DNA from 2 places in the Bradyrhizobium sp. SZCCHNRI20481 genome. Region 1 is predicted to be linked to the other one. Evidence: riboswitches for the same ligand, from Rfam matches in the RefSeq annotation. Region 1 holds a riboswitch; the other holds the start of a gene.
The links. Region 1 has a riboswitch for cobalamin ahead of QX132_RS20150 (HupE/UreJ family protein). Riboswitches for the same ligand answer to the same signal wherever they lie in the genome.
Positions count from the first base shown of each region.

Region 1 (7,707 bases):
CACGATCGTCGCCGGCGGCAGGTCGGCTGCGAGGCTGGCGTCGGCGGGACAAAGATCGATGAATGCTTCGTCGACGATCAGCAGGCCGTCGCGCCGGCGCAAGGTCGCGGCCAATCCGACCAGCACATCGCGGGGCAGCAGGCGGCCGGTGGGATTGTTGGGATTCACGACGACGGCAACATCAGCATCGGCGAGCGCATCGACATCATCGACCAGACCGACGCGATGCCCACAGCGGCGCCAGCACAGCGCATGCTCCTCGTAGGTCGGGGCGAGCACGGCAACCCTCGAGCGTGGGCGCAGCCGCGGCAGGATCTGCAACAGCGCCTGCGTGCCGGGCGCGATAACGATCATTTCGGGCCCCGCCACGCCATAGCGCGCAGCAGCCGCTGCGCGCAGCGCGTCGTCTTCGGCTTGGGCCGGCAAGCGCGCCCAACTTGCGGGCGGAATGGTCGGCACCGGGTAGGCGACGGGATTGATGCCGGTCGACAGATCGATCCACGGCCGCGGCGCATCCGGGTAGCGACGGCTGATCGCAGCGAGATCGCCGCCGTGAAGGATCGCTTCCGGCTGGTCCGCGCCCGTGCTAGTCGCTCTGTCGTCCATGTCTGTCCTTCAGCGGAGATCGATGTTCGTCTCTCTCGCGCTCACGGCGCTGCTCGTCGAGGCGGCGGTCGGTTATCCCCAGGTCCTGGTGCGGCGGATCGGCCATCCCGTGATGTGGATGGGTGCGCTGATAGCATGGGCGGACCGCCGCTGGAACGGGGCAGGAGACGGCTTTGCCGCGCGACGAGCCCGCGGCGTCGGGCTCGTCTGTCTGCTCGTGGCCGGCATGATGACCATCGGCCTCGCCGCAGCATGGGTGATGCAGGCGGCCGTGGGCGAGCCGGTCGCAACGATCATCCTTGGTGTGGCGGCAAGCAGCCTGCTGGCCCAGCGCAGTCTCGACACGCATGTCGCCGCGGTTGCAGAGGGACTGGAGCAGGAGGGGCTCGAGGGCGGCCGCCGAGCCGTCTCGATGATCGTCGGCCGCGATCCCGATCGGCTGGATGAAGCAGGCGTTGCGCGGGCCGCGATCGAGAGCCTGGCAGAAAACTTCTCCGATGGCGTCGTCGCGCCCGTGTTCTGGCTCGTCGTCGGCGGGCTGCCGGGCATCCTGATCTACAAGGCTCTCAACACCGCGGACAGCATGATCGGTCATCTCTCGGACCGGCACCGCGCGTTCGGCTGGGCGGCGGCGCGGCTCGACGATCTCGTCAACTTGCCGGCCTCGCGCCTGTCCGCGCTGTGGATCGCAGCCGCTGCGGCCTGCATCCCGAGCGCCTCGGCTTCGGCCGCGGTGCGAGCCGTTGCACGTGATGCGTCGAAGCATCGTTCGCCCAATGCCGGCTGGCCGGAAGCGGCGATGGCCGGTGCGCTCGGACTGCGCCTGGCGGGGCCGCGCGTCTATCACGGCCATCTGGTCACCGATGCCTGGATGGGCGACGGGCGCGCCGATCTCGACGCGTCCGACATCCGGCAGGCCTTGCGGCTGTATCGGCTGGCCTGTCTGGTTCAGGCCCTGGTCGTCGCAGGACTCGTCCTGGTCAGGATCCTGTAGCCGCCACGGGCGGCGCGGGCTTGCTCGCCAATGCCAGGATACGGTCCACGTCGACGTAGCGCTCGAGATGCGCCGCGAGTGCATCCAACGTCGTGTCCACATCGGTCTCATAGGCTAAGCCGCTTGTCGTTGCGCCGAGGCTGCGCAGCCAATGGGCGCGCAGGCCATCATCGGCGAACAGGCCATGCACATAGCAGCCGGTAACCAGGCCGTTCGCTGCGATGGCGCCATCGCGACGGCCGTCGGAGAAGGTCAGGAAGGGGCTCTGTGTCGCCGGTCCGTCAGTGCGGCCGATATGCATCTCGTAACCGCGGAACGACAGCTGATCTTCCGTCAGCGTGCCCTGGACCTCGCGCAACGCCTTGTCATCGGTCAATGTCGTTTCGACGTCGAGCAGGCCAAGTCCCGCGACGGACTCGGGCGTGCCCTCGTGTCCGTCGGGGTCGCAGATCACGTGCCCCAGCATCTGATAGCCGCCGCAGATGCCGAGCACGCGGCCGCCGCGGCGCAGATGCGCGATAAGATCGATGTCCCAGCCGACTTCACGCAAGGCGGCGAGATCGGCAATCGTGGCCTTCGAGCCCGGCAGGATCACCATCGATGCGTCGCCGGGAATGGGTTTGCCCGGCCGCAGGAACTGCAGATCGATTCCGTCCTCCAGCCGTAACGGATCGAACTCGTCGAAATTGGAGATGCGCGGGTAGGCGAGGATGATGACCTTCGGCCGTTGTCCTCCCGATGATCCGCGTTCAGCCAGGCCAAGCGCATCCTCCGCTGGCAGGCGGCGCGCATTCGAAAAATGCGGAATGAGCCCGAGCGATGTCCACCCCGTCCGCTGCGCGATCTCGTTCATGCCCGACGCAAACAAGGCCGGATCGCCGCGAAACTTGTTGACGAGGAAACCTGCCACGCGCGCGGCATCGTCCGGCGGGATCACAGTCCTGGTGCCGACCAGGCTCGCAATCACGCCGCCCCGATCGATATCGCCGATCAGCACCACCGGAATCTGCGTCGCTTGCGCAAAACCCATGTTGGCGATGTCGCCCGCGCGCAGGTTGATCTCGGAGGCGGAGCCTGCGCCTTCGACCAGCACGATGTCGGCATCCGCTGCGAGGTGATGGAAGCTGTCGAGCACGGCCGCCATCAGTTGCGGCTTCATCGCCTGATAGGCGGATGCCTTGGCGTTGCCGATGACGCGACCCTGGACCACGACCTGCGACCCGATCTCGCTCTGCGGCTTCAGCAGCACCGGGTTCATGTGCACGGTCGTCGGCCGCCGCGCCGCGCGCGCCTGCAGCGCCTGGGCACGGCCGATCTCGCCGCCGTCAGCGGTGACGGCGGCGTTGTTCGACATGTTCTGCGGCTTGAACGGCGCCACCTTGAGGCCGCGCAATGTCAGCGCGCGCGCGAGCCCCGCGACGATCAGCGATTTGCCGACGTCGGAGCCGGTGCCCTGGAACATGATGGCGCGCGCGCTCATGAGCTCAGTACTCGATGCCTTCCTGCGCCTTCACGCCGGCTGCGAAGTGATGCTTCACGAGGTTCATCTCGGTGACGAGATCGGCGGCCTCGATCAGCTCCGGCTTGGCGTTGCGCCCGGTGACCACCACGTGCAGATCGGGACGGCGCGCGGCGAGCGTGGCGACGATATCTGCGATATCAAGGTGATCATAGCGCAGCGCGATGTTGAGCTCGTCGAGAACGAGCAGCCGGATCGAAGGATCCGCCAGCAATTCCCGAGCCTTCGTCCAGGCGCGCTCGGCCGCGGCGACGTCGCGCGCGCGATCTTGCGTCTCCCACGTAAAGCCTTCGCCGAGCGTGTGCCACGACACCTGGTCGCCGAACCGCTCGATCGCCTTGCGCTCGCCGGTTTCCCACGCGCCCTTGCCGAACTGCACGACGCCGATGCGAAAACCGCGGCCGAGTGCGCGCAGCATCAGGCCCCAGGCCGCCGTCGATTTGCCCTTGCCCTTGCCGGTGTGAACGATCAGCAGGCCCTTCTCGACGGTCTTGGAGGCGACCTCGGCATCCTGCACCGCCTTGCGGTTCTCCATCTTCGCCTTGTGGCGTGAATCGTCGGCGCTTTCGGTCATCGGCATGTCCTTCCCGTTACTTCAATGTCAGCGGCAGGCCGGCCGCCATCAGGATCACGCGATCCGCGACGGCCGCGACGTTCTGGTTCAGCCGTCCCTGCGCATCACGGAAGGCGCGGGCAAGCGCATTGTCCGGCACGATGCCGAGTCCGACTTCGTTGGACACGGCCACGATCGGGCCACGCGCGTTCCTGAGCGCGTCGATCAACTCGGCTGATCTTGCCGCCACGTTCATGTCGGCGAGCATCACATTGCTGAGCCACAGCGTCAGGCAATCGATCAGCATCGGCGCGCTCGAATTTGCCCGTGCACGGACCAGGCCTGCAAGATCATGCGTGGTCTCCAACGTCTGCCATCCCTCGGTGCGGCGCGCTTTGTGCTGCGCGATTCGGTCCTTCATCTCATCGTCGAACGCCTGCGCGGTCGCAACATAGGTCCAAGGTGCGGGAAGGGCGGTCACGAGCGCCTCTGCATGGCGGCTCTTGCCGGAGCGCGCGCCGCCGAGCACCAGGGTGAGGCGCGGCAGGGCGGGATGCGGGCGGGCGGGGACCATGGGGGACGATTCCGATTGACGGGCTTTGGCGCGACCCGTATCTAACAGATGACGGTTCTCCGAAAGGAGAGATTTAGGGAACACGGTGCGGGTTCTTGACCCAAGGCCGTGGCTGCCCCCGCAACTGTAATCGGCGAGTGTGAGGCCAAAGCACCACTGGGAAACCGGGAAGGTGGCTTCATGCGGTGACCCGAGAGCCAGGAGACCTGCCGTCGACATTGCTGTTGGCCGACCCGTCGCGCGGGGAGTCGCGATGCTGGTTCTGATCCCGCCGGGATGGGTGGGATGCCGTCGGATGCAGCGCATCGTCCGGTCCTCTGGGGAGCCGGCAAGCGACGGAGACGGCCATGAAGTTGACCCGTACCACCACCTTTGCAGCCGCGAGCCTGGTGCTGCTCGCCGCCGATCCCGCCTTCGCGCATCACATGATGGGGGGCAAGCTGCCGCAGACGTTTGCGCAGGGCCTGCTGTCCGGCCTCGGCCATCCTGTCATCGGAATCGACCACCTGGCCGCGATCGTGGGCGCGGGCATCGTTGCAGCGCTTCTGGGCCGCGGCTTCGCGCCGGTGCTCGCCTTCACCACAGCGATGATCGCGGGCGTCGGCCTTCATGTGGCCAAGGCCAACATCCCGGCTGCCGAGCTGCTGGTCGGCCTGACCACCGTCGTGGTCGGTCTGGTGGTGGTGATGCGTGGCGGTTTCGGCGTGCTGCCCGTCGCCGGCCTGTTCGCCGTGACCGGCCTCGTCCATGGATATGCGCTGGGTGAATCGATCGTTGGGGCCGAGAACACCCCGCTCGGGGCCTATCTCGTCGGTCTGCTCGTGATCCAGACCCTCATCGCCGCCGGCGCGTTCCTCGGCACCAGGCTGCTGTCGGCGAAGGCCAAAGCGGCCGCACCGCTGGCGCTGCGGCTCGCGGGCGCTGCCATCGTGCTGGTGGGCGGCGTCGCCGCGGCGACCGCAGCCGGCGTGATCGGCTGATTGATGTCCGCATCGGAGATTGGTGAGACGACGCTGTTCGTCTGTGTCACCTGCCGCACGCAGGTGACGGAAGCTGCGCCGCCTGATCAGCCGCGGGCCGGAGCCCGTCTGCTCGCCGCGATCGAGACGTTGCCGACCGCGCAGCGCGCCGGTGTCACCGTGGTCGGCGTCGAGTGCCTGTCGAACTGCAATCGTGCGTGCACGGTTGCGGTGACGGCGCCGGGCAAATGGACCTATGTGCTCGGCGCGCTCGATCCGGATCTGCATGTTCAGGATGTGCTGACATTCGCGCAGCTGCATCAGCGCCATGACGCCGGCCTGCCGGCCTGGCGCGAGCGTCCCGAATACATCCGCAAGAACACCGTTGCGCGCGTTCCCGCGCTGTCAGCACCACGCTGAAACGAGAGATCGTATCGCCATGACGAAGTCGTTCGCCAAGACGCCTTGCACCATCGTCACCGGTTTCCTCGGCGCCGGCAAGACCACGCTGGTGCGCAACCTGATCGAGACCGCGAACGGTCGCCGGCTCGCCATCATCGTCAACGAGTTCGGCGATGTCGGCATCGACGGCGACATCCTGAAAGGCTGCGGCGTGCCGGACTGTCCGGAGGATCGCATCGTCGAGCTGTCGAACGGCTGTCTGTGCTGCACCGTTGCCGATGATTTCGTGCCCGCGCTCAGGAGCCTGCTGGATCAGAAGGAGCCGCCCGAGCATATCGTGATCGAGACCTCGGGGCTCGCGCTGCCGAAGCCGCTGGTGCAGGCCTTCAACTGGCCGGAGATCGCGACGCGCGTCACCGTCGACGGTGTGGTGGCGGTCGTCGACGGCCCGGCGGTGGTCGCGGGACGCTTCGCCGACGATCCCGAAGCGCTCGCCGCGCAGCGCGCCAGTGATGCTTCACTCGATCACGACAACCCGCTGGAGGAGGTCTACGAGGACCAGCTGCTGTGCGCCGATCTCGTTGTGATGAACAAGAGCGACCTGATGAGCGAGGAGCAGCGCAAGGATGTCGCGGCCGAGATCACGGCGAAGGTGCAGCGTGCCGTCAAGGTGATCGCGACGGAGCACGGCAGGCTGTCGGCTTCAATTCTGCTCGGGCTCGGTGCCGCAGCGGAGGACGATCTCGCGGCCCGACCGTCACATCACGACAACGAGGCCGAGCACGACCACGACGATTTCGAGAGTTTCGTGCTCGACGTTCCGGCGCAGGCTTCGCCCGATGCGCTCGTCGACCGCATCGCGGCCGCCGTCGACGCGCATGACGTATTGCGCGTGAAGGGGTTCGTGGAAGTCGCCGGCAAGCCGCTGCGCCTCCTGGTGCAGGCCGTCGGCAACCGCATCCAGCATCAGTTCGAGCGCCCGTGGCGATCCGGCGAATCGCGGCAGGGGCGGCTGGTGATCATCGGCGAGCGCGGCCTCGATGCCGCCGCCATCCAGAGCCTGATCACAGGATAGGCGGGACCGATGCACCTGCTGGCGACAACGGGCGCGGATCTCGACGACCTCGAACAGGCCGTGGATCTTGCGCAGTCGCCGGCCGAAATCGTCGTGCTGTCGTTCTCGGATAGCGACTTGTCGGCATTGGCCGAGGCCTGGACCGCGTCGTCGGATGAGCTGCCGAGCCTGCGCCTCGCGAGCCTGAAACGGCTGAAGCATCCGATGTCGGTCGATCTCTATGTCGACCGCGTCGTGCTGGGCGCGCGCGCCGTCGTCGTGCGCTGTCTCGGCGGGCTCGACTATTGGCGCTACGGGCTGGAGCGCATCGCATCGGTCTGCCGCAGCCGCCACATCCTGTTCGCGGCACTGCCGGGTGATGATCGCGCCGACGAGAGGCTCGATGCGCTCTCGACCCTGCCGCAGGACGCGACCTCGCGTCTCTACGGCTATCTGCACGAGGGCGGCGTCGGCAATGCGCGCGAGGCCCTGCGCTATCTCGCGACGCTGCTCGGGCGCGACGCGCATTTTGCGGAGCCGGTCGCGATCGGTTCGATCGTCGGCTTCATGCCCGATCGCGGAGCCGTCGGCATCGATGATCTCTGCGGCCACGATGATGCGCGGCCCACCGCGTTGATCGTGTTCTACCGTGCGGGCCTGCTCGCCGCGGATACGGCAGGGATCGCGGACCTGATGCGGGCGCTCGAAGGTGAAGGGCTGGCGGCAGTCGCGGTCGCGGTGACCAGCCTGAAGGATCCCAATATCGGGGATGCACTGGCGCGACTCGTCCAGCGCCGGCGTCCTGCGATCATTTTGAACGCCACCGCGTTCTCGGCGCTGCGCGACGACGGCACCACGGTGCTCGACCTCGCGGACGCGCCGGTCTTGCAGATCATCCAGGCGCAGAGCACCGAAGAGGCCTGGGCCTCGTCGGCGCGCGGACTGTCGCCGACGGATCTGGCCATGAATGTCGTTCTGCCGGAGCTCGACGGCCGACTGTTGGCGCGCCCGATTGCGTTCAAGGGCGAAGCGCCCGCGGATGAGCG
Region 1 is NZ_JAUEUE010000012.1:39,304-47,010, reverse strand. Features, by position in the region: gene cobD (threonine-phosphate decarboxylase CobD) at 1-606, opposite strand, end outside; gene cbiB (adenosylcobinamide-phosphate synthase CbiB) at 629-1,600, shown strand; gene QX132_RS20165 (cobyric acid synthase) at 1,587-3,080, opposite strand; gene cobO (cob(I)yrinic acid a,c-diamide adenosyltransferase) at 3,085-3,693, opposite strand; gene cobU (bifunctional adenosylcobinamide kinase/adenosylcobinamide-phosphate guanylyltransferase) at 3,710-4,246, opposite strand; cobalamin riboswitch at 4,282-4,475, shown strand; gene QX132_RS20150 (HupE/UreJ family protein) at 4,594-5,226, shown strand; gene QX132_RS20145 (DUF1636 domain-containing protein) at 5,230-5,625, shown strand; gene cobW (cobalamin biosynthesis protein CobW) at 5,645-6,682, shown strand; gene cobN (cobaltochelatase subunit CobN) at 6,692-7,707, shown strand, end outside.

Region 2 (7,707 bases), on a different contig from region 1:
GGCGTCGACGGCGCGATCGTGCAGCGCATCTGCGGCGGCGCCGAGGCGCAGACGGACGATCCGCCCCGCGCCTTCGCGATGCTGTATCGGCGGCTGTTCGATCCGGGCCGGGAAGCGGCACGGCCGGTCAGCTTTCGCGGCGAAACGACCGGCGATGCCGTCGTCTGGGCCGATGCCGGCGTCATGACCGCGGAGGCCTGGCGCGAGCTCAGCCGGCTACTGCCCGTGCTCGGGACGGCGCTGGCGCTGCTGTGCATTCTGGCCTACGCCGCGCTGGCCCGCGCGCTGCGCCCGACCCGGCTGATCCGCGCCGGGCTGGAGCGGATCACGGCCCATGATCTGTCGGCACGGCTGCCGCCGTTCGACCTTGCCGAGCTGTCGGCGATCCGCGATGCCTTCAACCAGCTCGCCGAGGGGCTGGAGACAGCGCTGGCCCAGCGCAGCGAATTGACCCGGCGCCTGATCGCCCTGGAGGACGACGAGCGCCGCAACCTCGCGCGCGAGCTGCATGATGAATTCGGCCAGTCGCTGGCGGCGATCCGGGCGCTCGCGGCGTCGATCCGTCACAGCGCGGCGCAGGATTGCCCCGCTCTGGTGGGCGATTGCGACGGCATCGCGCGCACCGCGAGCGACATGATGGACCAGTTGCGCGGCGCGCTGATGCGGCTGCGCCCACCTGATGTCGACGAGCTCGGCCTCGCCGCCAGCCTCGAAGGCCTCGTCGCCGGATGGAACAGGCGGCAGCACGGCCGCACCGTTTTCGAGATCAGCCTGTCGGGCGGCATCGACCGACTGCCCGGCATCATCGCCACCAACCTCTACCGCATCGCCCAGGAGGCGCTCACCAATACCGTCAAGCACGCCGGAGCGACGCGCGTGCGGCTGCAGCTGACGCTTCAGGACGGGCCGGCGAGCGCGACCGTGCTCACCGTCGAAGACGACGGTCCCGCAGGTGAAGCTCCCGACAAGCCGGGCATGGGCCTGCTCGGCATGCGCGAGCGCGTCGCCTCCATGGGAGGCCAGATGAGCTTCGCGGCCACCTCCGGCGGTGGCGCGCGACTCCGCGTCGAGATTCCGCTGCCGGCCCTGCCCGATCTCTCGCCGACCCAGCCGGAAACGGCTTGCGCGGCATGACGGCGCCCGCCGGCACCATCCTGCTGGTTGATGACCATGCCGTGGTCCGCGAGGGCTACAGGTCGATGCTGCAGAAGCAGCCGGGGCTGCGCGTGGTCGCCGAGGCCGCCGATGGCGCCGAAGCCTACCGGCTGTTCAAGGAGGTCAGGCCCGATCTCGTTATCATGGACCTGACCATGCCGGGCGTCGGCGGCATCGAGGGCATCCGCCGCATCCGGCAATGGGATCGTAGCGCGCGCATCCTCGTCTTCACGATGCATGAGAATGCGGGCTTCGCGGTGCAGGCGATCCGCGCCGGCGCCCGCGGCTATGTCACCAAGAGCAGCCCTCCGGAGACGCTCGTGCGCGCCGTCATGGACGTGCTCGCCGGCCGCATCGCGATCAGCCCCGACATCGATCACGAGCTCGCGCTCAGCCGGCTGTCCGGCGAGCGGGCGGCCGCCGACGTCCTGTCCGCGCGCGAGTTCGAGGTGATGCAGATGCTGCTGGCCGAACGGACCACCGACGAGATCGCGTCAGCGCTGCATCTCAGCCCGAAGACGGTTGCCAACCTGCACTCGCTGATCAAGGACAAGCTCGGCGTCGCCAGCGACATCGAGCTGGTACGGCTGGCGCTGCGGCAGGGCCTGCTGACCTGAGCCCGCAGCGCTCACGTCAGCGCAGGGAATGTCAGGAGTCGTCGGTGTCGATCTGCGGCGTCGCGGCGGCTTCCGACGCTGGCTCCGTGACGGGATCATCGATCAGGTGAAACTCGCGCCCGAGTCGGCGCTGCACGCTCATCACGGCGCGGTCGACGTCGCTGATCAGGCTGTCGCCGAGAACGACGTGCGGGATCTCCCAGTTGCGGCCACTGCGCACGTCGAGCGCATGAACGGCCGGCACGCGTGCCGTCTCGCACCCCGGCTGCGCGCGAATCTCCTCCTCGACCAGGCGGGTCAGCTCCGCCTGGGTCTTGCCGATGGTCGTCATCGCCCGCATCAGGCCCTGGTCACCGGCGTCAGGCCGAGCCGCTTGGCAATGATGCGATCGACGGTCCGCTTCGGAAGCACCCGCACGATCCATTGCCTGATAGCATCGGGCGCGATCTCGTAGCGCACCCTGGGCGCCGGCAGGGTCAAGGCGTCGGCCACCCGCGCGGCGATGGTCTCGGCCGGCAGCCCGGTCTTGCCGAGATGCAGTATGAAGCCACGAATCTTCTGCAGCGCCGGGAAGAACGGCGAGGCCTGATACGGCGACAGGTCGACCTCCTCGGCCTTGGCCCAGATCGGCGTCTTCACCGCCCCCGGCGCGATGACGATGACGTCGATGCCGAACAGCATCAGCTCGCGGCGCAGGCTCTCGGATAGCCCCTCGACCGCATGCTTCGAGGTCGAATACGGCGCCATCAGCGGGTTGCCGTTGCGGCCCGCGACCGAGCTGATCATCACGATCCGGCCGCGCTCTCCCTTCATGGCCGGATCGGCGCCGAGCAGCGGCGCGAACGCCTGGGTCGCAATGACCGGACCGATGACGTTCACTTCCATCTGATGGCGAAACTGCTCGATCGGCAGCTCCGTCACCGGCCCCGCGACGGCGATGCCGGCATTGTTGACCAGACCGGCGAGCGTCTCGCCCTTGAGCGCCGCTCGCACCTCGCCGGCGGCCGCCTTCACCGCCGCTTCGTCGGTCACATCGAACAGCAGCGGCGTGAAGTTGGCGCCGAGCTCGCTGCGCAGACGGTCTGCATCAGCCTGCTTGCGAACGCTGCCGAACACCTGGAAGCCACGCGCGAGCAGGAGCTTCGAACAGGCGAAGCCGATGCCGGTGGACGCGCCGGTGATGACGACGGATTTCATGGCGACCTCAACGATTTGCGCGGCGATTATCGCACGGGATGCAGCGCGATGCTGGCGCTGATTTTTCGCGCGAGATCATCCCTCTTCCGAGCCCGCCCTGGAACACCGGGAGACCGCACGCAGCGCACGGCGCATCAGCAAAATGGCCGCGGCAAGAATGGGGTTTAAGTTTCAATGCTTGGGAGGATGACAGCTGACGTGAGATCGAGGGCAGCGAGCAAACTGGATGAAGGAAGGTCCGTGACCTTATGAGATCATTAACCTTTCCGTTTCGCTGGCCTGTCGTCGCCGCGTCCGCGGGGAGGTGTTCGGGCCTCATTCCATCGCCTGTCCGGCGAATCTCCGGAAAACCGCGCTCCAGCTCGTCGTCCCCTCTACGCGTATCGCCTTAATTTTCCGTATCCGTGTTTCTCCGGGGTACTACGTCCTCCGACCCTAACGCGTTGTTATCGCCCGTGCCGAAAACTGCTCCGGCCGAGAGCCTTGCAGCGGGATCACAAGCGCGTCGCTGTCGCTCCGGCCATCCGGACAAACGAGCGCGATCGTGTCACAGCCAGAACAGCTCCCGCCTTCAGAACACTCCATCATCACCGAGCTCGAAGAGGCCGTCCGCAGCGGCTCCTCGGCGAAGCGCGTCAACACGCTGCGCCAGGTCACCAATCTGTTCCTGCATGACGGCGAACGCCTCACCGAGGACCAGATCAAGGTGTTCGACAATGTGCTGTGCATGCTGGTCTCGCGAGTAGAGACCCGCGCGCGGGCCGAGCTCTCCAAGCATCTCGCGCCGGTCGACTACGCGCCCGTCGAATTGATCCAGCAGCTCGCCCGTGACGACGAAATCTCGGTGGCCGAGAGCGTGCTGATGCACTCGAGCCGGCTGACCGAGCATACGCTGGTCGAGGTCGCGGCGACCAAGGGCCAGGATCACCTGATGGCGATCTCCAGCCGTCCGCATCTGACCGAGGCGGTGACCGACATCATCGTCGACCGCGGCGAGCGCCGGGTCATCCGCAAGCTCGCCAACAACCAGACCGCGCGCTTCTCCGATACCGGCTATTCCGGGATGATGGCGCATGCCGAGGACGACGACGAATTGTCCGAGATCATCGGGCTGCGCGTCGATCTGCCCACCAAGCACCTGCGCGACCTCCTGCGCCGCGCCACCGAAGCCGTGCGCGCCAAGCTAATGGCCTCGGCGCCGCCGGCGTTGCAACAGGAAATCAAGAAGATCCTCAAGGCGATCGCCGACGTTGCGCGCAGCGACGGCGGCCTAGTCGGGCGCGACTTCACGCTGGCCGAAGAGGCCGTCAAGCGCATGAAAGGGCTGAACGAGCTCAACGATGCCGCCATCGCCTTCTTCGCCGAGACCCGCCGGTTCGGCGAGGTTTCCGCCGCACTCGGCCTGCTCAACAACGTGCCGACCGAGATGATGGCCAAGGTGCTCGAGGGCCCGCGCACCGACATCGTGCTGATCCCCTGCCGTGCCGCCAGGCTGGCCTGGTCGGTGGTGGCGAAGATCCTGACCCACCGGCCGATCAAGCACGCCATCGACAGCGACACCCTGAAGCTCGCCGAGCGCGACTACGGCCGCCTGTCGCTCGACACCGCCCAGCGCACGCTGCGATTCTGGATGGTGCACAACAAGGTCGAGAAGTGAGCGGGTGCTCACAAGACGCAATCCTCATCAGCAACGACTCGCGAGCCTCCTCATACTCCGCTGTCGTCCCTGCGAACGCAGGGACGACAGCTATGGTTGTCGCAGGCGGCCGGGCATCATCAAGCCGACCGGCCAGCGTTATCGCCAGGAGATCGCCGGGCGCCGGATTGACTTTGGTGCGCCCGCACTCCTACGGTGATCGTGACGGTGCCCCTCGACCGGGGCTCAAAAGGGAATGCGGTGCCGGATGCGTCTCGCAAGAGACGTGATCGAAGGCCGCAGCTGCCCCCGCAACTGTAAGCGGCGAATCTCGCGTCATAGGCCACTGGGAAATCTCGGTCCCGGGAAGGCGACGTGGAGGTGACGACCCGCGAGCCAGGAGACCTGCCGTCAGCCGTGGTCACACGCGAGGATGCCGGTCGGGGCGTTATTGGCATCGTTTTCAGGCAGGTCTGCAAAGGTCTGCGTGAGACCTCGTTCGCGGTGACGTGCCACTGACGTCATGCCGAGGTCCCTCGTGTCTCCCGTTCCCCATGCCAGGCGCAGTCGCGCCGTTCTGTCGTCGTTCTGCGTCCTCTCGTCATTCGCCCTGCTCGGCCCCTCGCCCACAGCAGCGCAGCAATCCGCCTCCCCCGACCTTCTGCCCCCGGTCGAGGTTGACGCGCCGCGCAAGCCGGCTGCCGCAGGGCCGGCGGTGTCCGGCGGTTCTCCAACCCGCAACGCCGCGCGACGGCAGACGCCGGCTGCAAAGCCGGCAGCGCCGGCCAGCGCCCCCGTCGCCGTCAGCCCGACCGGCGTTGTGACGCCGGTCGCCAACGTCGCGAATGCGATCACCGTGGTGACCGACAAGGATATCGCCGCGCAGCAGGCCCGCACCGTGCCGGACATCCTGAGCACGGTCCCCGGATTGAACATCGTGCAGGCCGGCGGCCCGGGCGGCCAGACCAACGTCTTCATGCGCGGCACCAATGCCAACCACACCAAGCTCATCATCGACGGCATCGACGCAGGCGACGTCACCAACGGCAACGGCGCGTTCGATTTCGCACATCTGCTCGCCGCCGACATCCAACAGCTCGAGGTGCTGCGCGGGCCGCAGAGCGGGCTGTACGGCTCCGATGCCATCGGCGGCGTCATCTCGGTGGTCACGCGCAAGGGCGACGGACCGGCGCGGGCGACCGCCTCGGTCGAGAGCGGCTCGTTCAAGACCTTCAACCAGTCAGCCGGCGTCAGCGGCTCCCAGGACAATGTCAACTACGCAGTCAACGTCGCGCGTCTGGACGCTGGTGACGTTCCGGTGACCCCGTGGCAATTGCTGCCTGCGGGGCAGAAGGCGATCGGCAACGCCTACGACAACGTCACCGCCTCGTCCAAGCTCGGCGTCGATCTCAACGAGGCCTGGACGCTCAATTCGGTGGTCCGCTACACCGACGCCACCCTGCTGTTCACCGGCGACAGCGGCTTTCCCAGCTTTCCCGACGCCGCCCAGAGCAACCACACCGTCCATCAACTGGCGACGCGCGAGGAAGCCGTATGGTCGCTGCTCGGCGGCCGCATCAGGAACTACTTCGGCGTCAACTATGTGAACAACTGGTCGTCCGATCTGACGGCCGGTAATCCCGTCGCCGCGGTCGCGACCGGCGAGCGCATCAAATATGACTGGCACGCGGTGACCGAGCTCGCCCCGCGCAACAATCTGATCGTCGGCCTGGAGCAGCAGACCGAACGGCTGAAGACCACCGACCTTTCGGCCGAGAACGGCAACAAGGCCGGCTTCGTCGAGCTGCAGACCGAGTTCGCGAAGCGCTGGTTCGTCGTCGCGAGCCTGCGCAACGACGTCAACGACCAGTTCGGCGGCCATGGCACCTACCGGATCGCGCCGGCGGTGATCCTGCCGGTCACCGAGACCAAGCTGAAGGCGAGCTACGGCACCGGCTTCAAGGCACCGACCTTGAGCCAGTTGCACCAGGATTTTCCGGCGTTCAACTTCTTCGCCAATCCCAACCTCCGGCCGGAGCAGAGCACCGGCTACGATGCCGGCTTCGAACAGCCGCTGTTCGACGATCGCGTCCGCTTCGGCACGACCTACTTCCACAACAGCATCACCAACCTGATCAATTTCAACGCGACCTTCACCTCCTACGCCAATGTCGGCCTCGCCACCACCGAAGGCACCGAGAGCTTCGTGACGGCGCGGCTCACCGATCGGATATCGCTGCGCGCGGACTACACCTTCACCCGCGCCGTCGACGCGGCTACCGGCCAGCAGTTGCTGCGCCGGCCGAAGGAGAAATGGAGCGCCACCGCCACCTGGCTGCCGATCGATGCGCTGAGCCTGTCGGCCACCTTGCTGCGGGTCGGCGACTGGCTCGATGTCAGCCGCGACGGCATGACCACCGGCCTCGTCGCACCCGGCTATGCGCTCGTGAACCTGCGCGGCGACTACGCGCTGTCCGACCAGGTCAAGGTGTTTGGCCGGATCGATAACCTGTTCAACCGTCACACCCAGAACCCGACCGGCTTCTTGGCGCCCGGCTTCGGCGTGTTCGGCGGCATCCGGCTCGCGAGCTTCGGCGTGCAGTGATGCAGACCTCCCGAAGCGGCTGACAGCCGCCTCAAAACTGGACTACAATTGCAACAACAGGAGATGTTCCATGACTCTCGACGTCCTCGCCCCCTCTGGTTCCGAGGCTCGCCTCGCGCCCGTCCCGCCGCGGCATGCAGCCGCGTTTTGTTTCGCGCTGCTGACGACCGCCTGTGCGCTGGCGAGCTTCGTGTTCGCCTGTGCGACGCCGTTTGCGGCCTTCGCCGTGATTGCGGCCGCCATGCTTCCGCTGCGCACGGCGCTGCCGGTGATGCTCGGCGCCTGGCTGGTCAACCAGGGCATCGGCTTCGGCGCCCTGCACTATCCGGTCGATGCCAACACGCTGGCCTGGGGCGCGATGATCGGCGCCGCCGCGCTCAGCGCCACTGCCACGGCCCGGGGCGTGCTGCAGGCTCTGCGCGCAAGCCCGGCTCCGCTCGCCTTTGCCGCCGCCCTGCTGGGCGCCTACACGGCGTATGAGCTGGTGCTGCTGGCCG
Region 2 is NZ_JAUEUE010000007.1:84,144-91,850, forward strand. Features, by position in the region: gene QX132_RS13075 (sensor histidine kinase) at 1-1,134, shown strand, start outside; gene QX132_RS13080 (response regulator transcription factor) at 1,131-1,772, shown strand; gene QX132_RS13085 (hypothetical protein) at 1,804-2,112, opposite strand; gene QX132_RS13090 (SDR family oxidoreductase) at 2,112-2,969, opposite strand; gene QX132_RS13095 (DUF2336 domain-containing protein) at 3,514-4,626, shown strand; cobalamin riboswitch at 4,815-5,033, shown strand; gene QX132_RS13100 (TonB-dependent receptor plug domain-containing protein) at 5,129-7,210, shown strand; gene QX132_RS13105 (hypothetical protein) at 7,281-7,707, shown strand, end outside.
Region 2: linked by a shared signal. The riboswitch ahead of QX132_RS13100 (TonB-dependent receptor plug domain-containing protein) and the one ahead of QX132_RS20150 (HupE/UreJ family protein) in region 1 are both predicted to bind cobalamin.